Regions from separate parts of the uncultured Planococcus sp. genome, predicted to be linked through region 2. Evidence: riboswitches for the same ligand, from Rfam matches in the RefSeq annotation. Region 2 holds a riboswitch; each other region holds the start of a gene.
The links. A riboswitch is a leader RNA that binds a small molecule or an ion and turns the genes downstream of it on or off. The one in region 2 is predicted to bind S-adenosylmethionine.
Positions count from the first base shown of each region.

Region 1: linked by a shared signal. The riboswitch ahead of Q0785_RS15090 (transporter substrate-binding domain-containing protein) and the one ahead of Q0785_RS01175 (O-acetylhomoserine aminocarboxypropyltransferase/cysteine synthase family protein) in region 2 are both predicted to bind S-adenosylmethionine.
Region 3: linked by a shared signal. The riboswitch ahead of Q0785_RS13765 (sulfite oxidase-like oxidoreductase) and the one ahead of Q0785_RS01175 (O-acetylhomoserine aminocarboxypropyltransferase/cysteine synthase family protein) in region 2 are both predicted to bind S-adenosylmethionine.
Region 4: linked by a shared signal. The riboswitch ahead of mtnW (2,3-diketo-5-methylthiopentyl-1-phosphate enolase) and the one ahead of Q0785_RS01175 (O-acetylhomoserine aminocarboxypropyltransferase/cysteine synthase family protein) in region 2 are both predicted to bind S-adenosylmethionine.

Region 1 covers NZ_CANMXD010000010.1:134,277-136,465, reverse strand. Annotated here, with positions in the region: partial or broken gene solA (N-methyl-L-tryptophan oxidase) at 1-368, opposite strand, end outside; SAM riboswitch class I at 683-787, shown strand; gene Q0785_RS15090 (transporter substrate-binding domain-containing protein) at 1,056-1,871, shown strand; gene Q0785_RS15085 (amino acid ABC transporter permease) at 1,893-2,189, shown strand, end outside.
Region 2 covers NZ_CANMXD010000001.1:226,791-228,979, reverse strand. Annotated here, with positions in the region: gene Q0785_RS01175 (O-acetylhomoserine aminocarboxypropyltransferase/cysteine synthase family protein) at 1-1,146, opposite strand, end outside; SAM riboswitch class I at 1,246-1,362, opposite strand; gene Q0785_RS01170 (glycerol-3-phosphate acyltransferase) at 1,495-2,139, shown strand.
Region 3 covers NZ_CANMXD010000009.1:62,099-64,287, reverse strand. Annotated here, with positions in the region: gene Q0785_RS13765 (sulfite oxidase-like oxidoreductase) at 307-969, opposite strand; SAM riboswitch class I at 1,050-1,161, opposite strand; gene modA (molybdate ABC transporter substrate-binding protein) at 1,388-2,161, shown strand; gene modB (molybdate ABC transporter permease subunit) at 2,158-2,189, shown strand, end outside.
Region 4 covers NZ_CANMXD010000010.1:81,049-83,237, reverse strand. Annotated here, with positions in the region: gene mtnW (2,3-diketo-5-methylthiopentyl-1-phosphate enolase) at 1-764, opposite strand, end outside; SAM riboswitch class I at 839-948, opposite strand; SAM riboswitch class I at 1,158-1,311, shown strand; gene mtnK (S-methyl-5-thioribose kinase) at 1,386-2,189, shown strand, end outside.

The DNA of each region.
Region 1 (2,189 bases), on a different contig from region 2:
ATGCCGCTCATTAGCTCTAACGGAAGGTTATGCTTCTGTGCAGCAGAAATTGTTTCCTGAAGAAAAGGGGACTCTTTGGGGCCAAAACCGATGACACCGGTTTTTTCGAAAACTTTGTAGCCGGTTTGCTGCTCCAGCTCTTCTCACAATTGCTGTGCGCGTTTCACTAATGTAACGTATTGTCTCCCTTCGCCGTAAGCATGGCGGATCAAGCGGGTATCGCCGTGATGGCTGCCATAGATATGCGGAGGATCAAAGGCATCGATCAAAACAATTTTCACATTTTGCTGTGCCAAAAAAGCGCCGGCAGCCATTCCCATTGTTCCAGCACCAATTATTGCGACATCATAAATAGTTTCTTTGTTCATTTTTTCACTCCGATCTTCCTCGATAGTAAGGTGGTTTTAAAATGCCGGTTCGTGTAAAAAATAAGGGTGAATTATTACTAGATGGTATGGAAGACGTGAGTGATTGTCAATCGTCCATTATGCGCTTCACTCGTTAAATTATTTCAACGGGAATTCAGAAACTGGGAGACAATCTGCAATGGAGCTCCATTCGTTGGGTATAAACGCCCGTTTTGTGCAAAAAAATTTTGAGTAAATTCGAAATAGAATAAAAATGTATTTGACATGAGAGCCAATGTCAAATACTATCGTTAATATGAAAAAAAAAATTAAATAACTTATCAAGAGAGACTGAGGGACAGGCCCTGTGAAGTCCAGCAACCATCATTTTTATGAGAGGTGCTAATTCCTGCAGAGTGTTTTATTCTGAGAGATAAGAATTTGGCTGAAACCTCTTTCCTATTGGAAGAGGTTTTTTTGTTTCCAAAGGGCGATTGCAAAAATGATTTTCTTGAAAAGTAGAAAAAGGAGGTTTTCGGTGACTTGGAAATATGCAAAAGAAAAAGGATGACCCCATGTATGGATAAGCAACTAGTCCTTTGCCGGCAGTAATGTCTTTACATTCAGCTTACATAGCAAGAAAAATTGGCTTTTGCCTTTCCCCATCAAATTGACTTACGGCTTGTTGCCTAAAAAAGGAGCATGAAAATGAAAAGAAAACATTATGTATTGAGTTCACTGTTTTTATCACTGGGTGTAATCGGGGCATTAAGCGGATGCTCGTCGGAAGAAGCGACAAGTTCTACGGGCGATCAAGTGGTTGTGGTAGGAACGCAAAATGATTATCCGCCTTTCGCTTTTGCGGATGACACCAATGAACTGACAGGGTATGACGTTGAAATGGTAAAAGCAATCGATGAAAAATTGGATGGTTATACATTCGAATTTGTCGCCGTTCCGTGGGATAGCATGTTTCTTGCACTCGAATCCAATAAGGTTCAGGCAATCGCAGACCAAGTAGCGAAAACACCTGAACGCCAGGAAAAGTACTTGTTCACCGATGAATCCTATTTTGCAGCGGAAACAGTCATTGCGGTGAAAACCGGAAGAGAAGACATCCAGACTGTAGAGGATTTAGAAGGAAAGGCGGTTGGCGCTTTAGCGGGGGATTCCTATACGCTGTTGCTGGAGGAATACAACGAAACAGCAGATACGCCCATTGAGTTGAAATACAGCGAAAGTGGAAACCCTTCGGAAATTTTGCAGGACGTGCAAAATGGCCGTGTCGATGCCTACGTGAATGATCCGATTATGATGAATGCGGTATTGGAAAAAAACGATTTAGGGGTAGAAATTGTAGGGCAGCCTTTGGTGAATGATGACATGGGAATTGTGTTGAAGAATGGGGAAGAAGGCGAAAAATTAAAATCCTTAATCGATCCCATCCTGAAAGAACTGAAAGAAGATGGCACCTTAGCGGATCTGTCGATCAAATGGACTGGCGGAGAATATATCCCTGAATAGGTTTGTGGAAGGAAAGAGACAATGGAAAATCTACTGGATATACAATTTTTAATCGAAAGTTTTCCTGCTATTATTTCACGGCTACCGATTACCATCGGGATAGCTGTCGGCTCATTGGTTTTGAGTTTATTCATCGGGGTTTTTACCGCATTGATCAAAATATACAAGGTTCCGGTATTAAGTGTGGTTTCATCGATATACATCTCTTTTGTCAGAGGAACTCCTTTACTGGTCCAAATCTATTTGGTGTTTTATGGAATACCGAAGATCATCTACTATCTACAGATTGAATACGGCTGGCTTCAGTCCGCCGACGTC
Region 2 (2,189 bases):
AGTGGAAGCCGGGTGGATAATCAATGATTTAGCGTCTCCTACGTTTGCGACATGCGACCAAAGATTGACGCTGTCGATCACTTTACGGCCTGCTTCCCGTCCGCCTTTTATGCCAAAATTGACAATCGAACCGTAACCGTCATTCTTCAAATATTTTTTCGCCAATTGATGCGATGGGTGATCTTCAAAGCCCAGGAAATTGACCCATTCGATTTGCGGATGCTGTTTTAAGTAATCCGCAATAATTTGAGCATTGGTGTTGTGTTTAGGGATGCGAAGATGCAAAGTCTCAAGACCCTGCAGCAAAGCATGCGCACTATCCGGACTCAGTGAAGGTCCAAAATCCCGCAGCAGCTGCACCCGAAGCTTCGTCGCAAATGCTGCATCCGGCACATCAATGCCGTAACGCAATCCATGATACGATTCATCCGGCTCTGTGTAATTCGGGAAACGCGGATTGTCCCAATTGAATTTCCCGGCATCTACTGCGACGCCGCCGATTGTCGTGCCGTGTCCGCCAATCCATTTCGTAGCGGAATGGATGACCACATCTGCACCGAATTCGATCGGGTTGCTGCCGTATGGAGAAGCGAATGTATTGTCGATCAATAACGGTAATCCATTCGCATGGGCGATTTCCGCTACCTTCTCAACATCAAAGACATTCAAGCTTGGATTGCCGATAATTTCGCCGAATAACGCTTTGGTTTTATCTGTAATAGCTGCTTTAAAGTTTTCAGGATTTGTCGCATCGACAAATATTGTCTTGATGCCGTAACGCGGCAATGTATTGGCGAATAAATTGTACGTACCGCCATAAAGATTGCTGTCCGCTACGATTTCGTCACCGGCTTCTGCAATATTCAAAACAGAAAACGCAATAGCCGCCATTCCGGAGGATAGTGCAACCGCAGCAGTGCCGCCTTCCAATAATGCCACCCGTTGTTCAAATACATCGACTGTGGGATTCATGATGCGCGAGTAGATATTGCCGGTATCCTTCAAGCCGAACAGATCCTGCGCATGCTGTGTGTCTTTAAAGACATAGGAAGTTGTTTTATAAACCGGTACCCCTCTGGATCCGGTTGTCGGATCTGGCTGTTGTCCCCCGTGCAATAATAAAGTTTCTGGTTTCAAATTCGTCATTTTCCATTCCCCCTGTTTTTTATTGATCCATAATGGTCGAAGAAAGCAGCAAAAAGCCCCCTTCGCTAAGAAGAGGGCCGTAAATTACGGAGTTTCCTCCTCTCATCTGTCAGAATCAGTCGTTCGATCCTGTAGGAATTAGCACCTTTCCAGACATGTGTGTCTGTTGGTTGCCGGGCATCGCAGGGCCTATCCCTCCGCCACTCTTGATAAGAGTATTTGATTTGGTTTTTCATCTTGTTGAGAAGTATAAAAATTTCAGCGCGATTTGTCAAGTCCATTAGTCAAAAAATTTTGAAACCTTGTCCTGCTTCAAACGTTATCTTTTAAGGTAGAGGAGGAATTGGCATGTTTATCTGGATGTTGCTATTATTTATTATCTGTTATGTAATCGGCTGTTTTCATGGATCACTTGCAGCTCAGGCTCTATCAGGGGTCAACGTCAAAAAGGAAGGTGTAAAAAATTCCGGGGCTTCCAATGCAGCCATCGTACTGGGATGGAAATATGGTTTGCTTGTCGCTTTCATCGATATTTCTAAAGGCTTTGCTGCTGTTGCAGGCTTACGTCTTTTGCTGGATTCCAGCAGTCTTTCTCCTGAAATGATCTGGACCCTGTTGTTCATCGCAGGTGCCGGCGTAATTTTCGGCCATAACTTTCCGTTCTATATGAATTTCAATGGCGGCAAAGGCACGGCTTCTGTAATTGGCGTCATGCTGGCCCTCGATTGGAAGCTTGGACTGGTCGGACTGCTCTTGCTCATCGGCGTTTCGCTCGCCACCGATTATTTGGTCATTGGCGTACTGGTGCTTTACGCGGTTTATTTTATGATTGCTTTCGGTCCTGCTGTTGGACCATGGCCATTACTCACAGCCTTGGCTTTATTCGCAATGGCGGTATGGAAGCATAGCGAAAACATTATTCGAATAAAGAATGGAAGCGAGAGCAAAGTATCCTCCATCTTTAAGAAGAAGCCTTCAACCCCTATAAAGTAAAGGAGTTTAACTAATTATTGCTTTCATTTGAAAGATTGTGAAATAAATAT
Region 3 (2,189 bases), on a different contig from region 2:
TCGGTTAGCTACCTAACTGAGCCTCCATTTGTTCGCAAAATACTTATTTTGCGAACAATTAAAATTCTAAATAAAAAAGCCGGCTCTGATGGGCTAACTTTTTTCGGGAATGTAGCAAAGGGTTTACGTATGTGGGTTTATCGTAAGCGGCCATAAATTTTATAGATAATCTAAAGAACCCATCAACCTTCGCATAAAAGGTTGATGGGTTCTTTGAAATAATACGCAAAACAAAGTTTGGAATTGATGCAAATTATCTCTTAAAGTGACAGTTCAATTGTCTTGGAATCATAAGACTGAACAGAGTCAGTCAAAATCCTTTTTCTCCCATTCATCCTCTGGAATCTCCAGGTCTTCACCTGAAAAGCGCTCTTCCTGAAACGGATCGCCGTTCATGTGGAAGCCGTTCTGCTCCCAGAAGCCGGGCTGGTTTTTGTCGATGAATTCGATGCCGCGGACCCATTTGACGCTTTTCCAGAAATACAGATGAGGCACCACGAAACGCAGCGGATAACCGTGTTTGGCCGTCAGTGGTTCGCCGTCAAGTGAATGGGCAAGCAGCACGTCTTCCCGGTCGAGGTCGGACAGCGCAAGATTGGTGGTGTAATCATAATCACCATGAAGCATCACATAACCGCTTTTCGGTGTTACGCCCAGTTCTTTCATCAGATCGATAAAGCGGACGCCTGTAAAGGTATTATCGAAGCGTGACCAGCGCGTGACACAATGGATGTCGCGGGTAATCCTCGTTTGTGGCAATTTCAATAAGTCGTCGTAATGCAGTGTAACTTCCTTGTCGACCTGGCCAAAGATCTTCAAGGTCCAGGTGGCCATATCATAGACCGGCACTTCGCCTTCGTGCAGGACCGGAAAGCGCTCGGTCAGCACTTGGCCAGGTGGCAGGCGTTCAGCCAGTGCGGGATCCACTACGGGTACCCGTGTTTTTTTGATTCGTTCGGCTTTGCTCAACTTCATAGATATCACTCCTTAAAATAAAAAAACTCTTCCGCTGAAAAAGGGAAGAGTGGTTGTCTGCTGGTGAATTCTCTTCCTCATCTTTCAGAACATCGTGCTTCTGCTGGATTTGGCACCATTCCAGTTAAGTTAACTGGCGGTTGCCGGGCGTCGTAGGGCCATTCCCTCTGCCTCTCTTGATAAGGATGTAGCATATTTAATTTTTTGTTGAATTTGTTCAGCTTTCATCAGTAAAGAGTGAAAAAGTCTTTACTGATTGAAGTTTCTCTTTATTTTACTCAAATGCTCTGTTTCTTACAAGATTATTCGCAAAATTATTTAGCTTCTCTTCAGCTGGCGTTATACTAAAGGTACGTGGAGAATTTACCGGAACCGGTGAGCTGCATTTCAAACGAATAAGGGGTCTTTATTAATGAAAAAAATGATAACTATTATAAGCATAGCCATCCTGCTGAGCGCCTGCAGCAATACATCGGCTGGCAACGACAGTGAGCTTTTGGTTTCGGCAGCCTCAAGCCTGACGGAAGTTATGAAAAAGATGGAAGAGGAATTTCAGCAGGTGGAACCGGATATTGACTTATCCTTCAATTACGGATCATCCAGCAAGCTGAGAAGCCAAATCGAGCAAGGGGCACCTGCAGATTTGTTTTTATCGGCCAGCGTAAAGGATATGGACCTGCTCGAATCGCAGCAGCTCATAGAATCGGTAAGCATCAGTCCATTTGCTGAAAATCGGCTGGTCCTGGCTTCTTTGGAAGAGTTCCCGGAATCGGTGGATTTTGAGGAAGTAGTGATGGATGCAGAAGAAACCATTGCCGTTGGAGAGCCTGATAGTGTGCCGGTTGGAGAGTATACAAGGCAGGCATTGGAAAGCCAAGGGTTATGGCAGCCGCTTGAAGGGCGTCTGATCTATGCCAAAGACGCAAGGCAAGTGGTGACTTACGTAGAAAGCGGGAATGCAGGTCTTGGCATCATCTATTCTTCCGATGCCGTTATTTCCCGGGAAATAACAGCGATGCTTGAGGTGCCCGGACAGCGGGATCCTGTCGTCTACCCCGGAGCCGTTGTAACCGCGTCAGAGAATCAGCAGGCTGCTGCGGCTTTTCTGGATTTTGTCACGGGTCCAACAGGCCAGGCCATTCTTGAAGACTACGGCTTTTTGCCGGGAGATGGAAAAACGCCATGATGCCATATGATTTGTCTCCGCTTTGGTT
Region 4 (2,189 bases), on a different contig from region 2:
ATCTCATCATCTTCCGCCAATTCCTGCAGCACATCGAGGCCGTATGCGTGGACGTTGAACAGTAAGGCATCCGCTCCCAGCTCCCGTGCTTTTCGTGCCTTTCCTTTCAGGTCGGAAGTTCTGCCCGACAGGTTCACCGCATAATGTGTGCGGTGGCCCGTTTCTTCATAGACATTTTCCAGTACTCTTTTACCCGTTGTGATGCGGCTTTCGAATGGAGTCAGCGGATTGTCGAACAAAATTTCGTCGTCTTTGACAAGGTCTACGCCGCCTAAAGCTTGCTCGCGCAATTGAGCAGACAGAAAATCCAGGTCGCGGCCGATGACGCCTTTGAATATGCTCATCAGAAGCGGCCTTCCGGCTACGCCAAGTGTATTGCGAATTTCTTCTATTCCGAAGCGCGGACCAGGAAAGTGGCTGAGCAGATCATGGCTGAAATCCAAATCCAATAGCTTCACTTCACCATCCAGGGATAGTTTGCCGAAAACCGTGGTCAGGATGGCAGGAAAGTCAGCTGAGAAATTGATGCTCGGGTAGGCAATCTCGAGTTCTGCCTTTATCAGCTCCGGCTTCAATGGATGGCTGTCTTCCGTAAACTCTTCGATGGAAACAACATGTCCCTTATGGTGTTTCAGTTGTGCCTGTTCAAGCAGCGGCAAGTCTGTCCAGGAGCCGATCGTCAGTCCCAAAGCAATGCCTTCCGCTTTTTTTTCGAAGGAACCGGGCTTTCCGTATACTTGATAAGTAGCAGTCAATACGCTCATCTATTCCACACTCCCATGCAATTTAAAAAATAAAAAACCTCTTCAAATAAGAAGAGGTTAAGGGCGTTAACAACTTCTTATTTCTCAGCCATCGGTTCTGGCTGCAAGAATTAGCACCGTGTCCATCATTGGACCGGTTGCCGGGTATCATAGGGCTTGTCCCTCCACCTGCTCTGAATAAGAAAGATATGAAATTGAGTAAAATAATTTTATAATTTAATCCAAAATAACTAAGTCGATTTAATACAGTAAAGTAATTCTGATTATTTCATGTGAGCAGAAGTCTGTCAACTCTGTTATCAAAAAATTGTTTTTATTGGAAAAATGCGTTGACAGTCAATTCTGAATCGTGATAGGATTCTCTTCATAAACTTAATAGTAATACATGTAGTACTCTTATCAAGAGCTGGCAGAGGGATTTTGGCCCGATGACGCCCAGCAACCGACCGTAATACCGTTGTGAGACGGGGCGCTTTGGCGCCAGGATGAACATCCTGTAAGGCACGGTGCTAATTCCATCAGAAATTTATTTTCTGAAAGATAAGAGGCATGGAATCTCTTATTCTGGCCTCTTTCTTTTGAAAGAGGCTTTTTATATTGCAGAAGAAAGGAAGAAAAATCATGACTCTTACTGTTCCCACTACTTATAAAGCATTAACTGAATCGACGGCGATCGCATTGGCAAAGGCTGTCCATCCATTCGATGGCAATGCCCGATTGACTTGCCGGGAAATCGGCGATGGCAACTTGAATTATGTTTTTCAGATTGAAGATCCGCAAACCGGCAAGCGGCTGATCATTAAACAGGCATTGCCATATGCGAAAGTAATCGGTGAAAGCTGGCCGCTGACTTTGAAGCGGGCAACCATTGAAGCCAATGTCCTGAGAAAACACGGAGAGTTCGTTCCTTCATTGGTACCTGCAGTCTATGCTACGGATGAAGAGTTGGCCATTACGGTGATGGAAGACTTGTCCCATCTTGAGATTGCAAGGGAAGGCTTGGTCAACGGAGAAAATTTCCCGAGACTGTCGCAGGATATCGGTGAATATTTGGCGCAGACTTTATTCCATACATCGGATTACGGCTTGCATCCTTTTGAGAAAAAGGGTTTGGCTGCTGAGTTCTCCAACCCGGAGCTCTGCAAGATCACGGAAGATCTCATCTTTACAGATCCCTTTTTCGACGTTGAGACCAATGATTACGAACCGCAGCTCCAATCAGCGGTAGAAGCGATCTGGAGCGATCGTAAGCTGCAGCTGGAAGTGGCGAAATTGAAGAAGAGCTTTTTGACTGAATCGGAAGCGCTTCTGCACGGCGACCTTCACACGGGCAGCATCTTTGCGAGCCAAACGGAAACCAAGGTGATTGATCCGGAATTCGGCTTCTACGGTCCGATTGGATTTGATGTCGGCCTGTTCTTGGCA